Regions from separate parts of the Bradyrhizobium sp. A5 genome, predicted to be linked through region 2. Evidence: riboswitches for the same ligand, from Rfam matches in the RefSeq annotation. Region 2 holds a riboswitch; the other holds the start of a gene.
What was found. A riboswitch is a leader RNA that binds a small molecule or an ion and turns the genes downstream of it on or off. The one in region 2 is predicted to bind cobalamin.
Positions count from the first base shown of each region.

Region 1: linked by a shared signal. The riboswitch ahead of WHZ77_RS16000 (TonB-dependent receptor) and the one ahead of WHZ77_RS22045 (TonB-dependent receptor) in region 2 are both predicted to bind cobalamin.

Region 1 is NZ_CP148990.1:3,343,468-3,354,070, reverse strand. It holds gene ilvD (dihydroxy-acid dehydratase) at 1-922, opposite strand, end outside; gene WHZ77_RS16025 (MerR family DNA-binding protein) at 2,057-2,281, opposite strand; gene WHZ77_RS16020 (MerR family DNA-binding transcriptional regulator) at 2,326-2,454, opposite strand; gene WHZ77_RS16015 (hypothetical protein) at 2,540-2,980, shown strand; gene WHZ77_RS16010 (hypothetical protein) at 2,980-3,201, shown strand; gene WHZ77_RS16005 (hypothetical protein) at 3,226-3,804, opposite strand; gene WHZ77_RS16000 (TonB-dependent receptor) at 3,867-6,104, opposite strand; cobalamin riboswitch at 6,218-6,433, opposite strand; gene WHZ77_RS15995 (hypothetical protein) at 6,509-6,730, opposite strand; gene WHZ77_RS15990 (hypothetical protein) at 6,799-7,077, opposite strand; gene WHZ77_RS15985 (hypothetical protein) at 7,180-7,392, opposite strand; gene WHZ77_RS15980 (hypothetical protein) at 7,608-7,799, opposite strand; gene WHZ77_RS15975 (adenylate/guanylate cyclase domain-containing protein) at 7,912-9,648, opposite strand; gene WHZ77_RS15970 (transglycosylase SLT domain-containing protein) at 9,971-10,603, shown strand, end outside.
Region 2 is NZ_CP148990.1:4,571,912-4,582,514, reverse strand. It holds gene cobT (nicotinate-nucleotide--dimethylbenzimidazole phosphoribosyltransferase) at 1-931, shown strand, start outside; gene WHZ77_RS22050 (histidine phosphatase family protein) at 938-1,510, opposite strand; cobalamin riboswitch at 1,583-1,785, shown strand; gene WHZ77_RS22045 (TonB-dependent receptor) at 1,901-4,270, shown strand; gene WHZ77_RS22040 (PepSY domain-containing protein) at 4,283-5,704, shown strand; gene WHZ77_RS22035 (amidase) at 5,706-7,073, opposite strand; gene WHZ77_RS22030 (MFS transporter) at 7,054-8,250, opposite strand; gene WHZ77_RS22025 (hydroxyisourate hydrolase) at 8,280-8,615, shown strand; gene WHZ77_RS22020 (ABC transporter permease) at 8,616-9,431, opposite strand; gene WHZ77_RS22015 (ABC transporter permease) at 9,431-10,294, opposite strand; gene WHZ77_RS22010 (ABC transporter substrate-binding protein) at 10,316-10,603, opposite strand, start outside.

The DNA of each region.
Region 1 (10,603 bases), 1.2 Mb from region 2:
GTGTCTTTTTGAAGATTTCGGCGACGTCGAACAGGTCGAACTTGATGCCGCACTCATGCGCGATCGCCGGCAAGTGCAGTGCAGCATTGGTCGAGCCACCAGAGGCGGCGACAACGGCGGCCGCATTCTCCAGCGCCTTGAGGGTCACGATGTCGCGCGGCCGGATGTTCTGGGCGATCAGGTCCATCACCTTCTCGCCCGCGGTCATGCAGAAGGCGTCGCGGATTTCATAAGGGGCCGGGGCGCCGGCCGAGTAAGGCAGCGCCAAGCCAATGGCTTCCGAGACGGTCGCCATGGTGTTGGCGGTGAACTGCGCGCCGCAGGCGCCCGCCGAGGGGCAGGCCACGCGCTCGATCTCGTCGAGGTCCTCGTCCGACATCGCGCCGACCGAGTGCTTGCCGACCGCTTCGAACATATCCTGCACGGTAACCTGCTGCCCGCGGAAATTGCCGGGCAAGATCGAGCCGCCATAGATGAAGATCGAGGGCACGTTGAGGCGGACCATGGCCATCATCATGCCCGGCAGCGACTTGTCGCAGCCGGCAAGGCCCACCAGCGCGTCGTAGGCATGACCGCGAACGGTCAGCTCGACGGAATCGGCGATGCATTCGCGCGACGGCAGCGAGGAGCGCATGCCGTCGTGGCCCATGGCGATGCCGTCGGTGACGGTGATGGTGCAGAATTCACGTGGCGTGCCGCCAGCCGATGCCACGCCCTTCTTCACCGCCTGCGCCTGGCGCATCAGGGAGATGTTGCATGGAGCAGCCTCGTTCCAGCACGAGGCGACCCCGACGAAAGGCTGGTGGATCTGCTCGGTGGTCAGACCCATGGCGTAGAAGTAGGACCTATGGGGCGCGCGCGTAGGGCCTTCCGTTACGTGACGGCTCGGCAGCCTCTGCTTGATGTTGGTCTTCGCGTCCATCGCGACCAGTTTCCTTGGCTAACCCTTGTCAGACCTGGAAAATCAGACCCAAGATTTGAATCGACCTTGGGATTTCCCTTCGCCTGTCACGGGCACCGCAGCCCTAAACATTAGAGCGATTTTATTCATGCTCGGGTGTGGCCAAAAAGCGGCGTTGATACGAACGGACTGCGATGACGGTTAAATCGTCCGGAACTGTTGCGCGGACAGCACAATCGTGGCCCGAAGGACACGGATTGCTTACTTTGATACCTCGCGGGAATGACGAGACGCAACTTTCGATTTTATGACGAGAATAATGCACTCGAGTTTGGTTCGGGGATTGAGCGCAGGCAAGTGAGTCGGCATCGACAGCCATTGGCATGGCTGCGTCGCCAAATACCAATGTCATTCGCCGCCACCGGGTCTCGCCTTCGGCGAGCCGATGACAGGCTCCGGCGGGGAATCCAGTACGCTGCGGCCAACTGTCTCGGAATACTGGTTCGTCCGGTCGAGCCGGACGATGACAGCGAGTGTGTGGTTGCAGACACGCCTTCGCGTTCTCGCGGCTGAATTCGCCCGAGCTTTGCTTCTTCTCTCGACCCTCCAATCCAAGAGGGCGCAGGGAAGACCGGGTGCCGGCGGGCACCCGCGGTCCGCTGCGCGAAAAGCACACGCAGAGAAACCGCACAGCAGCATACAGGTGTCGCCGATCACTCGGCCTTCCCTGCGCGATGGTCGGACGGCTTATGCCGCGCTCTCCCGGGAGCCGAACTTTCCTTCTGGCCTCCCTCGCCCCGCGAATTGACGATGCCGTCCACCCGGTTGGGCTCGCGCACATCTCCGCAAAGGCTTGACCGTAGCAACGACGGCCAGGACCACACGGTTTTGCCGTACGCGCTCAGCGCCGCTCGTCCGCACGAAGCCTCGGGTTCACAGGGACTACCCGCCCTGCCCACGCCTCTCGCGCACGACGCTGCCGCGTCCACCGCAGGCCCGGCTCGCATATCGTGACAAGGATGAGCCGGGATGAGCGGCATATACGACAATTCCGAATTTCGGTAAAGTGGAATATTTTCGACGGAAGGGATTGACGGCAATTCAGGTGTTTTGCCCGGCGGGTAACGGGCCATGTTCAGGCTACCCTGCCCTGCGTCACGCGGCATTGGGCTCCGGCCGCAGGATCACACAATCGGGCGCCGCACCGTTGCAGCATGTCGTCTCGCAGCCACTCACCAGCGACGCCACCGTCGCCTCCAGCGCACGCAACTCTGCGATCTTCCGCCTGATCAATCCGAGATGCGTCTCCGCGAAGGTCTTCGTTTCGCTACAGGGCAATCGCTTCTGAACCGACGCGAGCAGTTCGCGCGTCTCGTCGATCGAAAAATCCAGCTCGCGGCAGTGCCGGATCAGATTGAGCGCTTTCAGATCGTCACCGCATAGATGCGCTGGCCACCTTGCCGCGCCGGCGGCGCCATAAGACCGATGCTTTCGTAATAGCGGATGGCGGGGACCGAAACGCCGGCCGTGCTGGCGAGGACGCCAATTCTCATGGAAGCTCTCACTTTTCGCTTGAACCTCAAGTGGCTTGAGGGCGTAGCGATCCGGTCCACGACGCACAAGCATGAGGAGAATCACATGAGCGTTATTGGACCGTCCTGCAACATTCCGTCCGAAACCTCGCCAGGATGCGGCTGCGCGGCCAGGACCGAGCAAGGCGGCGGCAAGGCCGCGGGCACCGCCGTCGCAACCGCAATGGTCGCCGCGGCCTGCACGGCGTGCTGTGTGCTGCCCTTCACATTGCCTGCCGTCGTACTCGCGAGTGCAGGAAGCCTGATCGCGGTGCTCGACCACGCGCACGGGCTGATGACGAAGCTGTCGATTGCCGTGGTGCTCTGCGCCTGGGGCTGGATCGTGTGGCGGGCGCGGACGACGGGCCTGAAAATTCGAACGTCGGTGCTGGCGGCGATGTGCGCCGCCACCGTGCTGACAGCAACGGCGGCGCTGTGGCCCGTGATGGAGCCCGCCGTCTTCCACGCCCTCGGGGTCGCCAAGAAGCCGAAGCCGCCGGCTAGCTGATGGACGCCCTGGCGATCTTCGGGCTGCTGTCGGTCAGCGCGATGCTGCTGTTCTACGCGCTCGAGCCGCGCGGGCCGCACTATGTGCTGGCCTTCGCGGCGGCGTGCGCGCTGAGCGGGATTTACGGCTTTCTCCAGGGTGCCTGGCCGTTCGGGTTTGTCGAGACGGTCTGGACGACCGTCGCCTTGCGGCGGTGGGTCAAGGTCCGGTCATCGCAATGACCGGACTTGAACCACGGAGGCGCCTTACGCGTTCCGCATCGCACGGCCGAACGGATCGACCAGGCGGACGATCTCGCAGACGGCGACGAGGCCGGCGAGCCAGACGGCGCTGGTCAGGCCAATGCGCGTCACGATGGCGGTGGTGAAGGCGCCCTCGCCGCCGAGGAACGGCGTCGCGGCAAGCAGCGCAAGCTCATAGACCGCATAGGCGGCGACCAGCGCGAGCGCCAGCATCAGCGGCGTGCGGCCCTGCGGCAGCATGCGGAGGATGCTCGACGCAGCCGTGGTCGCGAGAAGCGCAGCCGCGCCGATGACAAGGCCCCAGGCGATGGTGCTGCCATCGATGGGATAGTGCAGCACGCCAAAGCCGATGCTCTGGTTCACGAGCCAGGCGCCGGTGACGACGAGCAGCGCCGGACGCAGCGGCAGCATCGCCGCGGCGACGACGGCGAAAGCCGCGAACGGCGTGGCACAGGCGAACGCGAAGCTTGCCAGCGCGCATGACAGTGTCAGCAGCACAAAGCCGAACATCGGCGCAAGGCGCGGCGCAACCGGATGAAGCCGCAGACGGTCGCCGTGAGACGGCAGGATGTCGAGAACCATGGATGATCTCCTTCTGTTTGAACTCTAGTACATTTGATGGAATATGACAGCCCCACCCGAGGTCAGAACGTGGCGCCGGCCTTGAGCAGGTAAGTGCGGCCGGGCAGCGGATACGCGCTGAAGCGGCCGTCAGTGAAGGTGCTTGCGATCGCATAGTCGTAGTAGAGCGCGTTCAGCACATTGTTGGCGCTCAGCGACCAGAAATAGCGCTCGTACTGTCCGCTGAGCTTGAGGTCGATCGTGCCGTTGGCAGGAATCGGCTTCTGGGTTCCGGCCTGGTCGTTGTCCATGCGCCGCTCGCTCCAGAACCGCGCGGTGGCATCGAGCACCACATAGTTCTGCCAGATGTTCCAGGTGACACCCGCACTGGCGGTGTAGCGCGACACCAGCGGCACGTCGTTGCCGGCCCATACGCCTTCGCGGAACACGGCCCGCGTGACCGCCATGGCGGAACGCAGCAGCAGGGCATCGTTGACGCGATAGGACAGACTAGTCTCCGAGCCGTAGCGGCGGGTCGGATCGAGATTGGTGTTGTAGAACAGGATGGGGTTGAAATGGATCTCGTTGCTAAGGTCCATCAGATAGAGACTGCTCTGCAATTGCAGCCCGCCTGCCTTGATGCGCAGCCCGCCCTCGACATCCTGCGAGGTCTGGGTCTTGAGCTGGAACGTCTGCGGGATCGCAGCAAAGCTGAAGGGGTCGAACGACGGACCTGACGACACGCGCTCGTCGACGTCGGGCGTGCGGAACGCGCGCGCGGCACGGCCGAACAACGAGACCGTGTCGTTGAGGCGATGCTCGGCACCGAGATGCAGCGCGTATTGGGTCTCATTGCTGCTGAGCGGGAGCGCGCCGACGTCGGCGTTGAACGGGGCTGCCGGATCGAACTTGTCGCGGGCCGAAAGGCTGACGTTCTGCACCCGCGCGCCGAAGGACAATTCGGTGGTCGGCGCCACGCCCAGTGTGTGCTGGAAATAGCCCGCAACCGTCTGCTGCCTGAGGTCGTAATTGTGCCAGGACGCGAGCCCCTGCCCGGCACCGCGGTTCTGCTGAAAGCTCGCATCGTAATAGTCGATGCCGGTCAACAGCTGCGACGGCAATCCCAGCAGCAGGCTCTTCACGCTGAGCCGCGGCGTGATCGACCAGGTCCTCAGATCCGCGTCGACATAGGTCGACGTGAAGAACGCGGGCACCGGCGCTGGGCTTGCAAAGAACGCGCTCTGCTGCTTCTTGTCGCGCACGCCGCCATCGACGATGAGATCGACGCCGTTGACCAGGGTCTTGGTGAAGCCCGCGGTGGTGCTGAAGCCTTGCTGGTTGGCGTAGTTGAAGGGGGTGCTGGTCCCCCTTCGGTTGCTGGCGAGTTCGTCGACGCCGATGGAGGGATCGACGGTGCGGCCGCCCGGCAACCGCAGTTCCTGATCGTCGCCTGTCACGGTCAGGAAAGCGGTCAGGCCTGATGTCGTGTAATTGAGATTGCCGACGCCGTTCTTCTGGACATAGCGATTGTTGTCGCGGTAGCCGTCGGTGCTGACGGCATTGCCGTAGAACGAAGTCGACCACGGCCCGGAATTGAGCGACGTCGAGAAATTGCCAAGCCTGGCGTTGAACGAGCCGAAGCCGGCCTCGATGCGCGCGGCCACCGGCGGTCCGTCGACGCCGTTTCTGGTGACGATGTTGATCACGCCGCCGACCGCATTGTCGCCGTAGAGCACCGCGCCGGAATTGCCGCGCGTGATCTCGACGCGCTCGATCGAATTGAGCGGGATGGTGGAGAGGTCCACCTGCGCCATGTCGATGTCGTTCAGCCGCCGGCCGTTGACCAGCACCAGCGTGTTGGCGGTGGCAAAGGCGCCGAAGCCGCGCAAATCGACGCCGGTCTTCGCGGCGACCGGGCCGCCGTAGAGCGTCGTGATCTGGGCGCCCGGGACTTGCACCGCAATGATCTCGGCGAGCGTCTGCGACGGCGCATGCGCGATGTCCGCCGCCGTGATTACGGTCGTGGCGGCCCCGACAATGCCGCCGGTGCCGGCGACGGCCTCACTGGCGGCACCGGAGGAACCGGCTGCCGGCGCTCCGCTCCGGGCGGCATTCGCGGGCGCGCGCCGCGTCGTGTCGCCGTCGCCAGTGGCCCGGGCGCGCGTGCGGTTCGGATCGTCGGGCCTGGTAACTTCGATCGGCGGCAACTGCTCGGCGACGGCTTGCTGCGCGCGGGCGAGCGATGGATCGAGCGAATAAAGGGAAGTGGTCGCGAACAGGCCGGCGCTGAGGCGCCTGGCGGCAGAGACAATACGGGACACAGTTGTAACCTCGGTGTGACGTCAGTGGCACGTCACAGCGAACGAGGTTTCACCGCGGAGCGATGGATTGCTCCGATGAAGCCAATGTCTGTACTCCCCGACCGACATCTTCGCGTGTGACCACGGCTGACGGCAGGTCTCCTGGCTCGCGGGTCGTTACCTCTGCGTCGCCTTCCCGGGACCGAGATTCCCAGTGGCACATGACGAGAGATTCACCGCTTACAGTTGCGGGGGCAGCCATGGCATTGAGACAATCCCGGAGTTGGGACATTCCCGCACCACGTTCCCTTTTGATCTCCGTGAGGAGAACCGTCACGTAGCAATCTACGGGCCGGGCAAGCGGGGAGTCAATTGGCCGATTGCGTAAGCACCGAAGTCCCGCACCGAAGATTGAGCTGGCGCAATCAGGCCGGTTCGGTTTCGAGGCGCGTCCGCACCATCGCCCGCTCGCCGGCATCGACGAGTTGACCGATGCCGGTACGGCCCGTCAGCGCGCAGCGGATGATCTTCTCGGCGACCGACCTGCGGAAGCCATGGTCCTCGCCAGCGGGGCGATTGCGGCAGACCCGGTCCAGCGCCAGCTTCATGTTGATCCGTGTGCGGGTGTCGAAATGTTCGCTGATCATTCGCACGGCCTCGATGCGTTGATGTCGAGGCAGAAACGCCCGGGCGTCGCCCGGGTTCCAAAACGGGATCAGCCCTTAAACGGGCGCGCTACGCTCGCCCTCTTGACCGCTGGGCCTTGGGATTGGGCCACGGCCACGTCGTGCGTCGGGATGTCAGCGCGCTTGATCGGCATCAGCTGCCCGGAAGCGGAGATGATGGCGGTCTCCTCGCGGCGGCAGCGCGGGCACATGAAGCGGACCTCGTGCGGGGATGCCGACCAGCTGGCGCGTTTCACATTGGCCGCCATCGGCCAGGCCTCGCAATGCGAGCACGACACCAGAAACCGACCGGGATCGAGCATCCCCATTCCATTGGACTCCGTGTCCTGCCTGCCTGTTCTAATGATGATCCGACGCAATCGTTCCGGTGCCGGGGCACCGTCAGTCCTGCCCCGGGGAATCGAGGCGGCTCAGCGCGCACCCTTGAGCGTGCAGGACGTCGAGCAGGTGACGGTGTTGCCGTGGTCGCACGCCTTGCAGGCCGCAACGCATTGATTGATGTCGCGGGGATTGTAGGAGCTGTAGGTCCGCATCGCGCAGACCGGGGTCGAGCCGGTGATGTCCTGCTCCTGGTTGCAGGCCGCTGTCATCAGCGCGAGGATGATCACCGCAAGGAGGCGCATGGGATTGCCCTATCAGGCACGATTGAACGACATTCCCGAGGGGCGTTGCATCGCAACGAGCCGCGGCATTCCCACAACGGACAAACGCAGCAAGCGTCTCCGCGCGTCAAGAATGCGCGCCAAACGTTAAGAACGGCTTTCAGCTGCGCGGCCCCGTAATGGTTCCACGCATCATGCAGCGGTTTGCATGTCCGAGGCTTACGTTAAGCTCGACCTCAAGCCGCAGTCTTGGTTGCAGCAGTCTTGGTCGCAATCGCCTGCCGCATATCGAGCGCCAGCTGGCGATACTGCTCCGCCAGCTTCAGATAGAACTCGCGCTTGGTGCTGTCGGTGGCGAGCTTGGTGATCAGCTCGCATTCGGCGGTGAGCGTCTCGAACCGTTCCAGCCTGTCCTCAAGATCTGTCATCGGCGTATCCCCATCAAACGCCTCACGGACAGCAAACCTAAGCCCGGGAAATAGGTCACGGCGAACATCGTTATGGGGTAGCATCAATTTTCGTCGGCGCAGAGACGGCCGTCTACTTCTGCTCCATTCGCCAGGCGCCGTCCCACGCCAGGTCCGGCGGATCGGTCTCGAACTGCGCGATGCGGGCGAGCAGCGTGCGCGAAGGGCCGTCGCCGGGCACGGCTTCGAGCGCCGCGTTGAACGCGGCGCGAGCCTCGTCGAAGCGGCGGGCGCGATAGGCGGCGAGGCCTTCGGCATAGCGCGCGCGCAGGCTCTCCTGCGGGACGCTCAGCCCGTGCGCCTTGCTCATCACTTCGAAAATGGCTTGCGGCACGCTCTGGCCTGCGACCGTCAGGCGATCGATCTCGCGCAGCTCGCAAGCCGCGCCGATTGCATCCGCCGTCGCCTGCGCAATCAGGATGCGCGTGCCATAAGTCTTGTTGACGGCTTCCAGGCGCGAGGCGAGGTTCACGGCGTCGCCCATCACCGTAAAACTCATCATCAGCTCGGAGCCGATGCTGCCGGTCAGGACCTCGCCGGTGGCGATGCCGATCCTCAAGTCGCACGGGGCCGGCATGGCGCGGATGCCGAGCAGGTCCGGCAATTGCTTCTGCAGAGCGGGCACCTGGTCGGCCATGTCGATGGCGGCGAAGCAGGCGAGCAGCGCGGGCTCGCCCTCCTCGATGAAGGGCGGGCCCCAATAGGCCATGATGGCGTCGCCGATATATTTGTCGATGACGCCGCGGTTGCTCCGGATCGGAGCGGACATCACGGTGAAATAATGATTCATCACCTTGACGAGGCCGCGCGGGGTCATGCCCTCGCTCATCGCGGTGAAGCCGCTCATGTCGGAGAACATGATGGTCATGACCCGACGCTGGCCGTCGACGTCGACCTCCGGCCGGTCGATCAGCCCCTGCGCCACCTTGGGATCAATGTAGCGGCCAAAGGTCTCGCGGATGCGCTCGTTCTGGCGCAGCTGCTCGATCATGCGGTTGAAGGCGGCGGCGAGCTCGCCGATCTCGTCCTTGGTCGAGACGGTGATGGTCTTGTCGAAGCGGCCCGCCTCGACCTCGCGGGTGCCGGCGAGCAAGAGTCGTACCGGCCGCGTGATGCCGCTGGAGACAAGCAGTGCGAAGGCAAATCCGACCACCGCCGCGAGGATGGTGACGATACCAGAAATGATGATCGCCTGCCGCTGGCGACCGATCACCTGCGATGTGCTGGCGAAGACTTGCCTGAGCATGTCGGCACGGATCGCGTCGATCTTCTGGTTGAACTGGTCGCGTATGGTGTCGAGACGCTCCAGCGTACCGCGCGCTTCGGTCATCTCCTTGGCGTCGACCTGCTTCAGCAGCCGGGAGTGGTCCTCGTTCATCGCCTGCCGCAGCTCGGTGAGCGCGGTTTCGATGCGGGTCTCGATCCGCGCCAGAGCGGCATTGTCGGACGGCGTCCTGCTGTCATCGATGATGGCGTTGATCAGCTTGCGCGCGGCTTCGGCCTCCTCGTCGATCCTCCGGTCCGCTTCCTCGAACTCGCGCAGACGCGCCGCATAGGCCTCCTCCTCCGAGGAGGCCTGCATCTTCATCATGATCATCCGCCGCAGCGCCACCGACCGCTCCAGCGAGCGGATGTTGGCGCGCGCCAGATGCCCGTAGGCCGGGATGTAGCGGTCGGTCAGCTCGTCGAGGAGGACACCGACCTGGCTCGACATCACCATCGACAGGATCGAGGTGACGAGCATCAGGACGATCAATCCGAGGGCGATGCCGACGATCTTGCGCCGGATCGACTGGTTGAAAAGCGGCATGAGGCGGGGCAAACGCTGAAAGGAGGGTCCAGGGAACTCATTACACCGGATTTCGCCGCGGGAACACGCGCAATCTGGTCATTCGCGGCGCTGCGGGCAGTGCGCAACCGTCGCGCGAGCCCCATTCGGTTAACAAAGGTTAAATCACTGCCTTTTCCGATTTCGGAAGTTCCAGAGTTCCCATCGGTATTTTGCCGCATTGTTGCGGGAGCGTGAGGAATGCGAAACGATGTCGTGGCATCGTCTGGTTGCCGTGTTTGATTCTCGATCCGCATGTCGTCGCGGACTTTGGTTTGTACTGGTTTCGCAGGGGGACCACGCAATGAACCAGTGCCTACGCTCGCTCGCGTGTGTCGTTGCAGTGGCCGCGATGGCCCTCCTTCCCGCCGAGCTGGCGGCGAAGAGCAGTCACAAATCGTCCGCGTCGAAGAAGACGCATGAGGCGAAAGCCGGCAAGCAGCGTCACGCTGCGGCGAAGTCGCGCCATGGCAAGCATGCCGAGGCCAAGCGCAAGTCGAAGAGCGACGACAAGGCCTCGGACAAGCCGGCGGCGCCGCCGCTGACCGGCGACCTCGCCGCGCTGAAGGACGCGATCGACCTTGCGCGCAAGGGTAAGACCGACGACGCGAGCGCGGCGCGCGACCGCATTGCCGATCCCGCCGGGGCGAAGCTCGCCGACTGGTTCATCCTGCGCCATTCCGAGAGCACCGCGAATTTCAAGCGCTACGCGGCCTTTCTCGCCGCCAATCCGGACTGGCCGAGCAGCGCCCTGCTCCGCCGCCGCGCCGAGGCGCGGCTGTGGCAGGAGAAGAGCGATGCGGCCACCGTGCACAAATTCACCATGGACCGGCCGACCAGCGCCAAGGGCAAGTTCGCGCTCGCCCGCGTGCTGCTCGCTGAAGGTGACAGCGACAGAGCCGCGCGTCTCGTCCGCGAGGCCTGGCGCACCGACGAG
Region 2 (10,603 bases):
CGCGATCGAGCTTGCAGGCCTGCAGGCGACCGAGCAGCCGCGCGCGGCGCGGGTGCCGATCATCGTCTTCGCCGGCGATCACGGCATCGTCGCGCGGGGCGTGTCGGCCTATCCGCAAGCCGTCACCATCGCGATGATGGCGAATTTTGCCTCCGGCGGCGCCGCGATCTCCGTGCTGGCGCGCGAGCTCGGCTCGAGCCTCGAGGTGGTCGATGCCGGCACGCTGACGCAGGGGGAGATGACGGGCGTCGTCACCGATAAGCCGCGCCATGGCACCCGCGATTTCAGCGTCGAAGCCGCGCTCACTGCCACCGAACTGGCGTTTGCCTTCGAAGCCGGCCAACGCGCGGTGGCGCGCGCCGGGGCCAGCCAGCCTGATCTGCTAATCTTCGGCGAGATGGGCATCGGTAACACCACGACATCGGCGGCGATTGCCGCGAGCCTTCTCGGCGTGAGCGCTGAGGAGATCGCGGGCAGCGGTACCGGCATCGATGCGGCCGGCCGCGCGCACAAGGCGCGCGTGATCGACGCTGCGATTGCGCGCCATGGCGTTGCCGGGGCCTCGCCCGAAAAAATTCTGTGCGCGGTGGGCGGACTCGAGATCGCAGCGATCTGCGGCGCGATCATTGCGGCAGCGCAACGCCGCATCCCGGTATTGATCGACGGATTCATCGTCTCGGTCGCGGCGCTGGCGGCGGCGCGGCTCAATCCGTCGTGCCAGCCGTTCCTGCTGCCGTCGCATCAATCGGCGGAGCAGGGGCATCGGCTGGTGCTGCGCGCGCTCGACGTGCAGCCGCTGATCAGCCTCGATCTCAGGCTCGGCGAGGGATCGGGCGCCGCCATCGCGCTGCCGCTGGTGCGGTCGGCCTGCGCGCTTCACAACGGCATGGCGACGTTCGCGCAGGCCAACGTGCCGGATCGTCCCGCCTGAACCGCCTCAGGTCATGCGCTGATTGACCGAGACGACGCGCCAGCCGGCGGCGAGCCGGTCGATCCGGGTCAGCGACAGCGGATCGACCACGAAGCGCAACGCCGCTTCCGGTGTCAGATCCAGCGCGATGCAGAGCACAGCGCGGATGGTGCCGGAATGTACGACAAGCGTCGCTGGGCCGGAGCCGATCCGCGACAGTCCCTGCTGCACGCGCGCGACCTGATCCTCAAAGCTTTCGCCGCCCGGCGGTCTCTTGTGGGCGGGATCGCTCCAGAATTCCGTGTAGGTCTCACCACCGGTCGCGGCGAGTTCGTCGTGCTTCCGGCCGGTCCAGTCGCCAAAATGCTGCTCGCTGAAATCGGTCACCAGCGCCGGTTCGAGCCCCAGCGCCCGCGCGGTCTCGACCGTGCGCCGCGACGGGCTGGCATAGCTCGCCGCATCGCGCGGCAGGCGTTGCCGCAGCGCCTCCAGTTGCGCGGGATCGCCGAGATCCGCCGGCGCGTCGGACGCGTGGATCGTCCCTGCGACGCCGGCGACGGGCGCATGTCGTATCAGCCAGAGCAAGGTCTCGCCCTCCATGCTCATCTCCAGAGAAGTTGGTAGCTGTGGCAATATCGCCGCACGCTGCACATTGACTCCGTCTTGCTCCTAATCCTAGATGGTCGTGACGGTTTCCCCGCGAGGGGATGAAAAGGGAATGCGGTGCGGAGACGTCGTCTCCAATGCCGTGGCTGCCCCCGCAACTGTAAGCGGCGAATCTTGCGTCACGAGCCACTGGGTATCTCGGTCCCGGGAAGGCGACGCAAGGTCATGACCCGCGAGCCAGGAGACCTGCCGTCAGCCGTGGTCACACGCGAAGATGTCGGTCGGGGAGTACAGACATTCGGCTTCATCGGAAGGCGGGAAGCCGGAAGATGGGACCTTAATTCGCTGTGACGTGCCACTGCCGTCACACCGAGGTCCAAAACCGTGTTTTCCATCCGTGTTGTACGACCGCGCCGCGTCCTGCTCGCGTCCGCCGCTCTCACGTCGTTTGCCGTTATCGATCTGCCCTCAGCGTCGGCGCAGCAGGTCCGCGATCCCCTGCCGCCGATCGAAGTGTCCCCGGTCCAGTCCCGCAAGCAGGCGAGGCCAGCCGGCCGGGAAGGGCAGAGCCTTCGCCGCGCCGTGTTGCGACGATCCACGATTGCTGCGGCCGCGCCAAAGTCCGCCGCGACGGTCGCTTCGGCGCAGACACAAGCGCAAACACCGCTCAACAGCAATGCGGTCGCCGAAAGCGCATCGCGCCTTGGCCTGACGGTGCGCGAAACGCCTGCGACCGTCGAGGTGATTTCGGCGCAGACCATGCGAGAGCAGGGCTATCGCACCGTGTCCGAGGTTGCTCAAGGCGCGGTCGGTGTCACCTCCGGCGACAACCCGGCCGAGCCCGCGGCCTTCTCGATGCGCGGCTTCACCAACAGCCAGATCAACACGCTTTACAACGGCATCAAGATCGGTCCACAGAACATGACGTCGCGGATCAGCGACACGGCCAATCTGGAAGCCGTGGAGTTCCTGAAGGGCCCGGCCTCGCTGATCTCGGGCGAGGGCGCCGCCGGCGGTGCGATCAACTTCGTCACCAGGCAGCCGCACACGGGACCAATCCGGAACGAGGCGGAGTTTTCCTGGGATTCGCTGAATTCGTTTCGCGCGCATTACGGCTCGGGCGGCAGCACCAATGTGCAGGGGCTCGACTATCGCTTCGACGTCAGCCGCTCCTCGCTCAACGGTTTTGCCGACGACACCAACACCAAGACGCTCGACGTCTCCGGTCAGCTCAACTATCGCGTCTCCGACAGTCTCAAGGTCTGGGGCGCGATCGAGTATCGCGAGGATCGCTCGAAAGCCTATTGGGGTGCGCCGCTGGTGCCGATTGCCTATAGCGGCTCCCACGCCACGGGCGGCATCGTCTCCGGCAACTACGTCTCGAACTACAACGGAACCAACCTCAGTGCTGTCACCATCGACGACCGTACATTCAACACCAACTACAACGTCCTCGACAATCGCAACGTCGCGCAGGAAGTGTGGCTGCGTGGCGGTTTTGAGCTGAAATTGGCGCCCGACCTGACGTTGAAGAGCCAGGCCTATGGTTACGGTGCAGAGCGCACCTGGTTCAACAACGAGATCGAAGCGTTTAATTCCACAACGAACATGGTGGATCGCGAGCGCTTCTATGTCGCGCACAGCCAGCGGCTGGTTGGCAACATCACCGACCTGATCTGGGATGCGAACATCGCAGGTTTCGACAACCGGCTGGTCACGACACTGTCGTCGAGCTACCTCGACTTTGTCAGGCCGGGCGCGGCAAACTTCCCGGGCGATTCCGTTTCACTGGTCGATCCAAATCGCGGCTATTACGGCCTGCTCACGACGCAGCAGCAGACCGCCCGCATCGACAACGAGGCGCTGTCGTTCGAGGACCGGCTGAAGCTGACGCGCAGCTTTGCGCTGGTTGGCGGCCTGCGCGTCGAGCATATCGGGCTCGACCGCAATTCGACCGACAAGAACGGATTGGAGAAGGCCGGCTTCCCGTTCACGAAGGACTGGGCGCCGGTGACCGGTCGCATTGGATACACCTGGGAAGCCGTGCCCGGCCTGACCTTCTTCAGCCAGTACGCCACTGGGGCGGACATCTCGGCCAACAGCATCTTCCTGCTCGGGCCGACCCAGCCGCTCGATCTGACGACGGCCCGCACCTATGAGACCGGCGTCAAGCATCTGTTCTGGGACAACCGGGCGGAGTGGTCCTTCTCGGCCTACGACATCCTGCGCAAGAACGTCTACGCCGCGGCGGGTGGGATGCAACTCAACATCGCCGGGCGGCAGGAATCGAAGGGCGTGGAGCTCGCCGCCGCGGTGCGTCCGATCGAGCCGCTGCGCCTGTGGGGCAACATCGCCTATGTCGATGCGCGCTACGCCGACTACAATTTCGCCGGCGGCTCGTTCTCGGGCAACACGCCGCCGAACGTGCCGCGCATCGTCGCCAATGCCGGCGCGTCGTACCGGTTCTTCACGCCCTGGCCGGTCGAGATCGGCATCACCGGCCGTCATGTCGGTGACCGCTACAACACCGATGCCAACGTCGTGACGATGAAGGCTTACACCGTCGCCGACGTCTATGCCTTCGTCGACATCCCCAAGAGGGTGTTCAATGCGGTCGATCAGGCCCGCCTGACCTTCCGCGTGCGCAACATCGCCGACAAGCGCTACGCGATCTGGGGCGATCCGTTCTATCCCGACCAGATCCTGCTCGGCGCGCCGCGCACCTATGAACTTTCGGCCGCGTTCAAATGGTAGGACGCTGACCCCATGATGGCCGCGATCGTCCTGCTGCACCGCTGGCTCGGGATCGCGTTCTGCCTGCTGTTCGCGATGTGGTTCGCAACCGGCATTGTGATGCACTTCGTTCCGTTTCCGTCGCTGACGGAAGCGGAGCGATTTGCCGGACTGGCACCGGTGGGCGGCGCGCAGGTGACCATGTCGGCCCATGACGCCGTGGTCGCCAGCGAGATTGCGGATGCCAGACGAGTTCGCCTGATCCGGCGGAGCGATGGACCGGTCTACATCGTCTCGGGGCCATCGCGTGTTCGCGCGGTTCGTGCCCTGGATGGAACGGACGCGTCGGTGACGTCGTCTGAATTCGCGCTCGCCATCGCGCGGGAGCATGCGCACTTGCGCGGGCTCGATGCCACGCATGCGGAGGTCATCGCACGCGCGGATTACGATCAATGGAGCGTGCCGAATGGCTTTGATCGCCATCGGCCCCTATTCCGCGTCGCTCTCGACGATGCCGCCGGGACGGAGGTCTACGTTTCATCGCGGACCGGCGAAGTCGTCCTGGATACGACGCGAAGCGAGCGCGGCTGGAATTGGGCGGGGAGCGTCCTACACTGGATCTATCCGACAGTGCTGCGAAGCAACTGGGCGCTATGGGATGGCGTGGTTTGGACGCTATCGCTGCTGGCCTTGATTGCGGCATTGCTCGGCGCGGTGCTCGGGCTCGCACGGCTCAGGCTTCGCGGTCGGCAACTGTCGTCGCCTTATCGCGGCTGGCACGCCCTGCATCACGTCATCGGCCTCGTCGCGACAGCTTTCGTGCTGACCTGGATCTTCAGCGGCTGGCTCTCGATGGATCACGGCCGGCTGTTCTCGCGCGGGGAGTTGACCCCGGCTGAAGCCGGCGTGATCGATGTTTCGCCGGACTGGACGACAGCCGCGTCGCTCGATCGGAAGCCGATATCGTCAGCGGCCCGCGAGGTCGAATGGTTTGCTTTCGATGGCAGACTCCATCGGCGCGAGTGGCTCGGTCTCGACAAGCAAGCTCTGGTCCGCCCCGCAAATGGAGAGTCGGAATTCCTGAGCGCGCTGGAGGTCGGAAGCTTGATGACGCGTGTCGCGGACGGCTGCGGCGCACCCTCCAGTCTTGCCGGTGACGACGCCTATCCTGCGCAGTCCATCGTTGCGCGTGTACCCGTCTATCGCTCCCGCTGCGGCGACCTCTGGTTCGATATCGACGGGGCCGACGGCCGCGTGCCGCAGAGGCTCGATGCGTCGCGGCGGACCTATCGCTGGGTCTACAGCGCGTTGCATACGTTCGATTTTCCGGTCCTGCTCGCGCATCCGCGTTTGCGCGATGTCCTGATCGTCGGGCTCTGCGCGCTCGGGCTGGTGTTCTCCATCACCGGCATCGTCATCGGCTGGCGGCGCCTGCGATCGACCTTTGCGGGCTGACTTATGCCCTGAGCACGGACTCGATGTGCTGCGCAGCTCGCAGCAGTGTGCGGTCCTGTCCGCGACGGGCGATGATCTGCAAGCCGAAAGGAAGTCCGCGCTCATCGGTCCCGCAAGGGATCGAAATCGCCGGCAGTCGGGCATGATTGACGAACGGCGTGAATACGGCGTGCGCGCGCGGGCTTGCGGCGCGGCCGCCGATCGTCTCGGGTCCGAGCTGGGTAAACGGCCACGCAACGCAGGGCACCGTCGGTGCCAGCAACAGGTCGACCTCGCTGAAGAAGGCAGCGAAGGCATTGGCGATTGCGGTGCTGGCGACGAGGGCTCCGGCAACCTCTGACCCCGACCAGGTGAGTCCTCGCTCGATCTGCCTGGCGATATCAGGATCGAAGACATTCGGGTCCTTGCGAAAGGTGTCGCCATAGAGCGCGGCGAGGCCGGCATGCTGAAGCGGCATGATGGCTTCCTCCGTGGCGCCCGCCAGCCAGACCGGATCGCGATGTGCGATACGCAAGCCTGTGGCGGCGATGCGTTCAACAGCGGAAGCGAGCCCGTTCGCAACGACGTCGTCAACGGCGACGTCAAGTCCGAGGCGCGGTGAAAACGCGATGCGCAAGTCCGTGATGTCTTCAGCCTCTCTCGCGACGACTGCCGAGTCCGGATCGCGCGGATCGACGCCGGCCATGGCCTCGAACGCCAGCGCGATATCCGCGACGTCGGCGGCGATCGGAGCGATGACGGAGAGGCCAAAGAACGGCTCGGCGAAACCCGGCCCATACGGGATCGCGCCATAGGACGGCTTGAAACCGGCGACACCGACATGGGCGGGCGGCCTGCGGCTGGAGCCGCCGGCATCGGTACCGATCGCGAGCGGCACGAGGCCGGCCGCTACGGCGGCGGCCGGACCGCCCGATGAACCGCCAGGTGTCAACGTGGGATCGAGCGGATGGAGTGTGGGTCCGAACAGCTGTGAGGTCGTCACACCCTTGCTGGCGAACTCCGACGTCGCGCCGATGCCGATGATGACGGCGCCGGCCTCGCGCAGGCGCTCGATTGCAATGGCATCCTGTGGCGCAATGAAATTGGCGAACAGGCGCGAGCCCTGCGTGATGCGCCAGCCAGCGGCCCAGATGTTGTCCTTGACGACGATGGGGACGCCGGCGAGCGGCATCGCTTCGCCGGAGCGCAGGCGCGCATCGACCGCTGCCGCGTCGGCAAGCGTGCGGGCGGGATCGATCGTCACCACCGCGTTCAGCGCCCTGGCCGCCTCGATGCGCGTAAGCGCTGCCTTGGCTGTTTCCACCGCGCTCGTGCGCCCAGCGGAGATGTTGGCCGCAATCTCGCGCGCGCTATTGTTTCGCTCTGTCATGGCCTTCCCAGATCAGCGCCAATGTGCCGCACAGGGCAAGGCAAGCCAAGGCGAAGAACGCGGCGCCGAGACCGGCAACGCCATCCAGCACCGAAACCAGCGCCGGCGCGGCGAGCAGGCCGGCATAGGATGCGGTCAGCACGGCGCCCGTAGTCTCGCCGATCCGGTCCTGCGGGGCGAGGCGCGCGATCTCGGCGATGAAGACGCCGTTCCAGCCGGATGCCGTCAGGCCGAACAGGGCCGCGACGGCGAATTGCTCGGTGCGACCGAGCGATGCGCCATCGAGGCCGAGCAGCGCGGCGCAGAAGGCCATGCCGAGGCCGATGACGACGAGCACCATGCGCGAGGCATCGAGACGCATGGCGACATAGCCCCAGCCGAGCCGGCCGACCAGGCCGCCGGCCTGCGCGCACGCGAGCGCCAGGCCGGCCTCGATGTGGCTCAGGCCGAGCTGACGTGTGCCGAGCATGACGAAGACGGTGTTGAGCGACACCTGCATTGCGCTGAACGGCATCGAGGCCAGCGCCAGCAGCGCGATGCGCCGGTCCGCGGTGACCAGCGCCAGCCGCGCGCGGAGATCAAGTTGCGGAAGCGGAACGGCTTTGCCGGCAAAAGCCGGCCGCAGGTGCTCGAACAGCAGGATTGCGACGAGAGCGCAGGCACCGACGACTGCGTAGCACCAGGCCGGTCCCAGCCAGATCGCGACCGCGGGCAGGGCCAGCGAGCCGCAGACGGCGCCGATCTGGTTGCCGGTCTGGCGCACCGAGAACACGAAGGCGCGTCGCTCCGACGTTACCAGCCGCGACAGCAGCGCCGCGCTCGCGGGCGTCTCCGGTCCGAAGGCAAGGCCTAGGCAGAGGCCGGCGGCGAGCAGGGCCGCGGTCGATCCGAGCGAAGCCAGCGCCATGCTGACGACGATCGCCGCCGCGCACAGGCTCGCGATCCGGAGCGAGCCCATCCGCGCGATGAGGCCGCCGCCCCAGAACGAGGCGGGGATGCCGACGGCGAACACTGCGCAGGAGAACATCGAGAGCTGCCAGACCTCGATATGGGCGCGCGGCGCGACCACGCCCGGGGCAAACAAGGCGAGCGCCACCAGGGCCTGAAGCGAGGTCATCGCGCCGAGCGCCGGCAGCAACGGCGGCGCTGGCCGAACGGCGGTGTTTGCGTCTACCATGGCGCGGCGCTATCAGGAGGAACGGCACTATGGCAGGCGGTATTTCCATTCACGCGGTCGATGTGGCCGGCGGACGACCGGCGCAGGGTCTGCGCGTCGAGATCTGGCGGATCGATCCTGACTCCTCGCGCGTCGCCGACGGTCGGCTCGGCGCCAACGGTGTGCTCGATCACCCCATTGCGCAGGGCGCGGGCGTGACGGCAGGCGAGTACGAGGTGCTGTTTCATCTCGGCGAATTCTTTGCGGACAGCGACGGCTTTCTCACGGTGACGCCGTTCCGCTTCCGCATCAAGCATGTCGAGGAGCATTTTCATCTGCCGCTGAAATTCACGCGCTGGGGCTATTCGCTGTTCCGCGGCGCCTGATCAGTTGGTCAGCCGCCGCGACAGGCCTGTGACGCGCTCCATGACCGCGACCATCGCAACGGTGGCGATGATCAGCACGCTCGATAGCGCGGCAATGGTGACGTCGAGCTTGCCCTCGAGGTCCTGCCACATCCGGATCGGCAGCATGTCGGTTGCGGCGTCGCGCAGGAACAGCGAGACCGGTACGTTGTCGAACGACGACATGAAGGCGATGAAGGCGCCCGCGATGATGCCCGGCCGGATCAGCGGCAGCACGATCCGCCGGAACGTGTAGAGCCGGCTCGCGCCCAGCACCGCGGAACTCTCCAGCAGGGTCGGCTCGAGCTGGGCGAGCGCTGCGACCGTGTTGCGCACGACATAGGGCACGCAGACCACGGTGTGGCCGATCACCAGCGTCAGTAACGACACCTGCATCCCGACCAGCGAGAACAGCATCAGCGCAGCCAGACCAAAAGCCAGCGCCGGCAGCACCAGCGGCGACATGAAGAGGGAGTCGAGCAGACGTGCCGACAGCGTCCGCGACCGTGAGATCGCGAGCGCCGCCCCAACACCGAGCACGACTGACAGGCCCGTCGCCCACAGTGCGACGGTGAGGCTGTTCTTGGCCGCGAAGTGCAGCTGCCAGGCGTTCCACAACTCGGCGTACCAGCGCAGCGAATAGCCCGGCGGCGGGAAGCGCAGTGAGAACCCGCTGGTAAAGGAGACGATCAGCACCACCAGCGAGGGCGCGATGATGATGATCAGTGCGATCACCGCGATCGCGGTCATCACGAACTCGAAGCTGATGGCTTCCAGGGTGCGCTTGCGTCCGCTCATCACGCGCCTCCATAGCCGCGCGACAGGCGGCCGAGCGTGGTGAAGACCGAGACGACCGCGAGCACGGCCAGCAGGAAGATGATCGAGATCGCGGAGGCAAAGGGCCAGTTCTGCAGCGTGGAGGCCTGCTGATAGAGATACATCGGCATGAACAGCATCTGCCCGCCGCCGATCAGCGACTGGGTGATGAAGGCGGTGATCGCCGCGGCATAGGTCAGCGTGCAGCCGGCGATTACGCCGGGTAGCGACAGCGGCAGCACGATCCTGAAGAAGGTGCGCCAGCTCCCGGCGCCGAGGGAGCAGGAGGCATCGTCGAGATTGGAATCGATGCGGCCGAGCGCCGTGATCAGCGGCAGCGTCATCAGCGGCATCTGCACCTGCGCCAGCGCGATCACCACGCCGAACTGGGTGTAGAGCAGTTTTATCGGTGTATCGATCATCCCAAGGGATTGCAGCGTCGCATTGATGATGCCCTGGCGGCCCAGGATGACGATCCAGGCGAAGGTGCGGACCACGACGCTGGTCAGAAGCGGCAGCAGCACGATCAGGATGATGATGGTCTGAAGCTTTGGTCCGACCCGCTGGTAGAGCCAGGCGATGGGAAAGCCGAGCACGAGGCACACGGCCGTCACCTCGGCCCCTAGCATCAGCGTCGAGCCGAGCACGCCGAGGCTGAAGGGATCGGTGAGGAAGTGTAGGTACTGGCCGAGCCCCCAATGGAGCGCGGCCGTGTCGTTGTGCAGCGAGAGCCAGAGCAATTGCAGCAGCGGCGCCACGAAGAAGACCAGGAAGAACTGCGCCAGCGGCGCTGCCAATCCCATCCCGTAGGACGTCACATCCCGCGATGCCGGTGCCGTGCCCATGACAAATCCTCAGCGATGCCTCTAGATCTTGATCTCGCGGTTGAATCGCTCGATCCACGCCGAGCGCTGTTCGTTGATCTTCTTCCAGTCCTGGAACACGAATTTCTGCTTCAGCTCGGCGGTGTCCTTGGCGAGCACGCGCGCGATCTCGCCGCCCATCGTCACCTTGGAATTCGTCGGCACGATCAGATAGGGCGGGTTCATCAGCGTGGTCTGCACCTCCGGCGTCAGCGACGCCTCGATCAGCTTGAAGGCGAGCTCGCGGTTAGGCGAGTTCTTGACGATGTGGATCGTGGTCTTGAAGGCGAT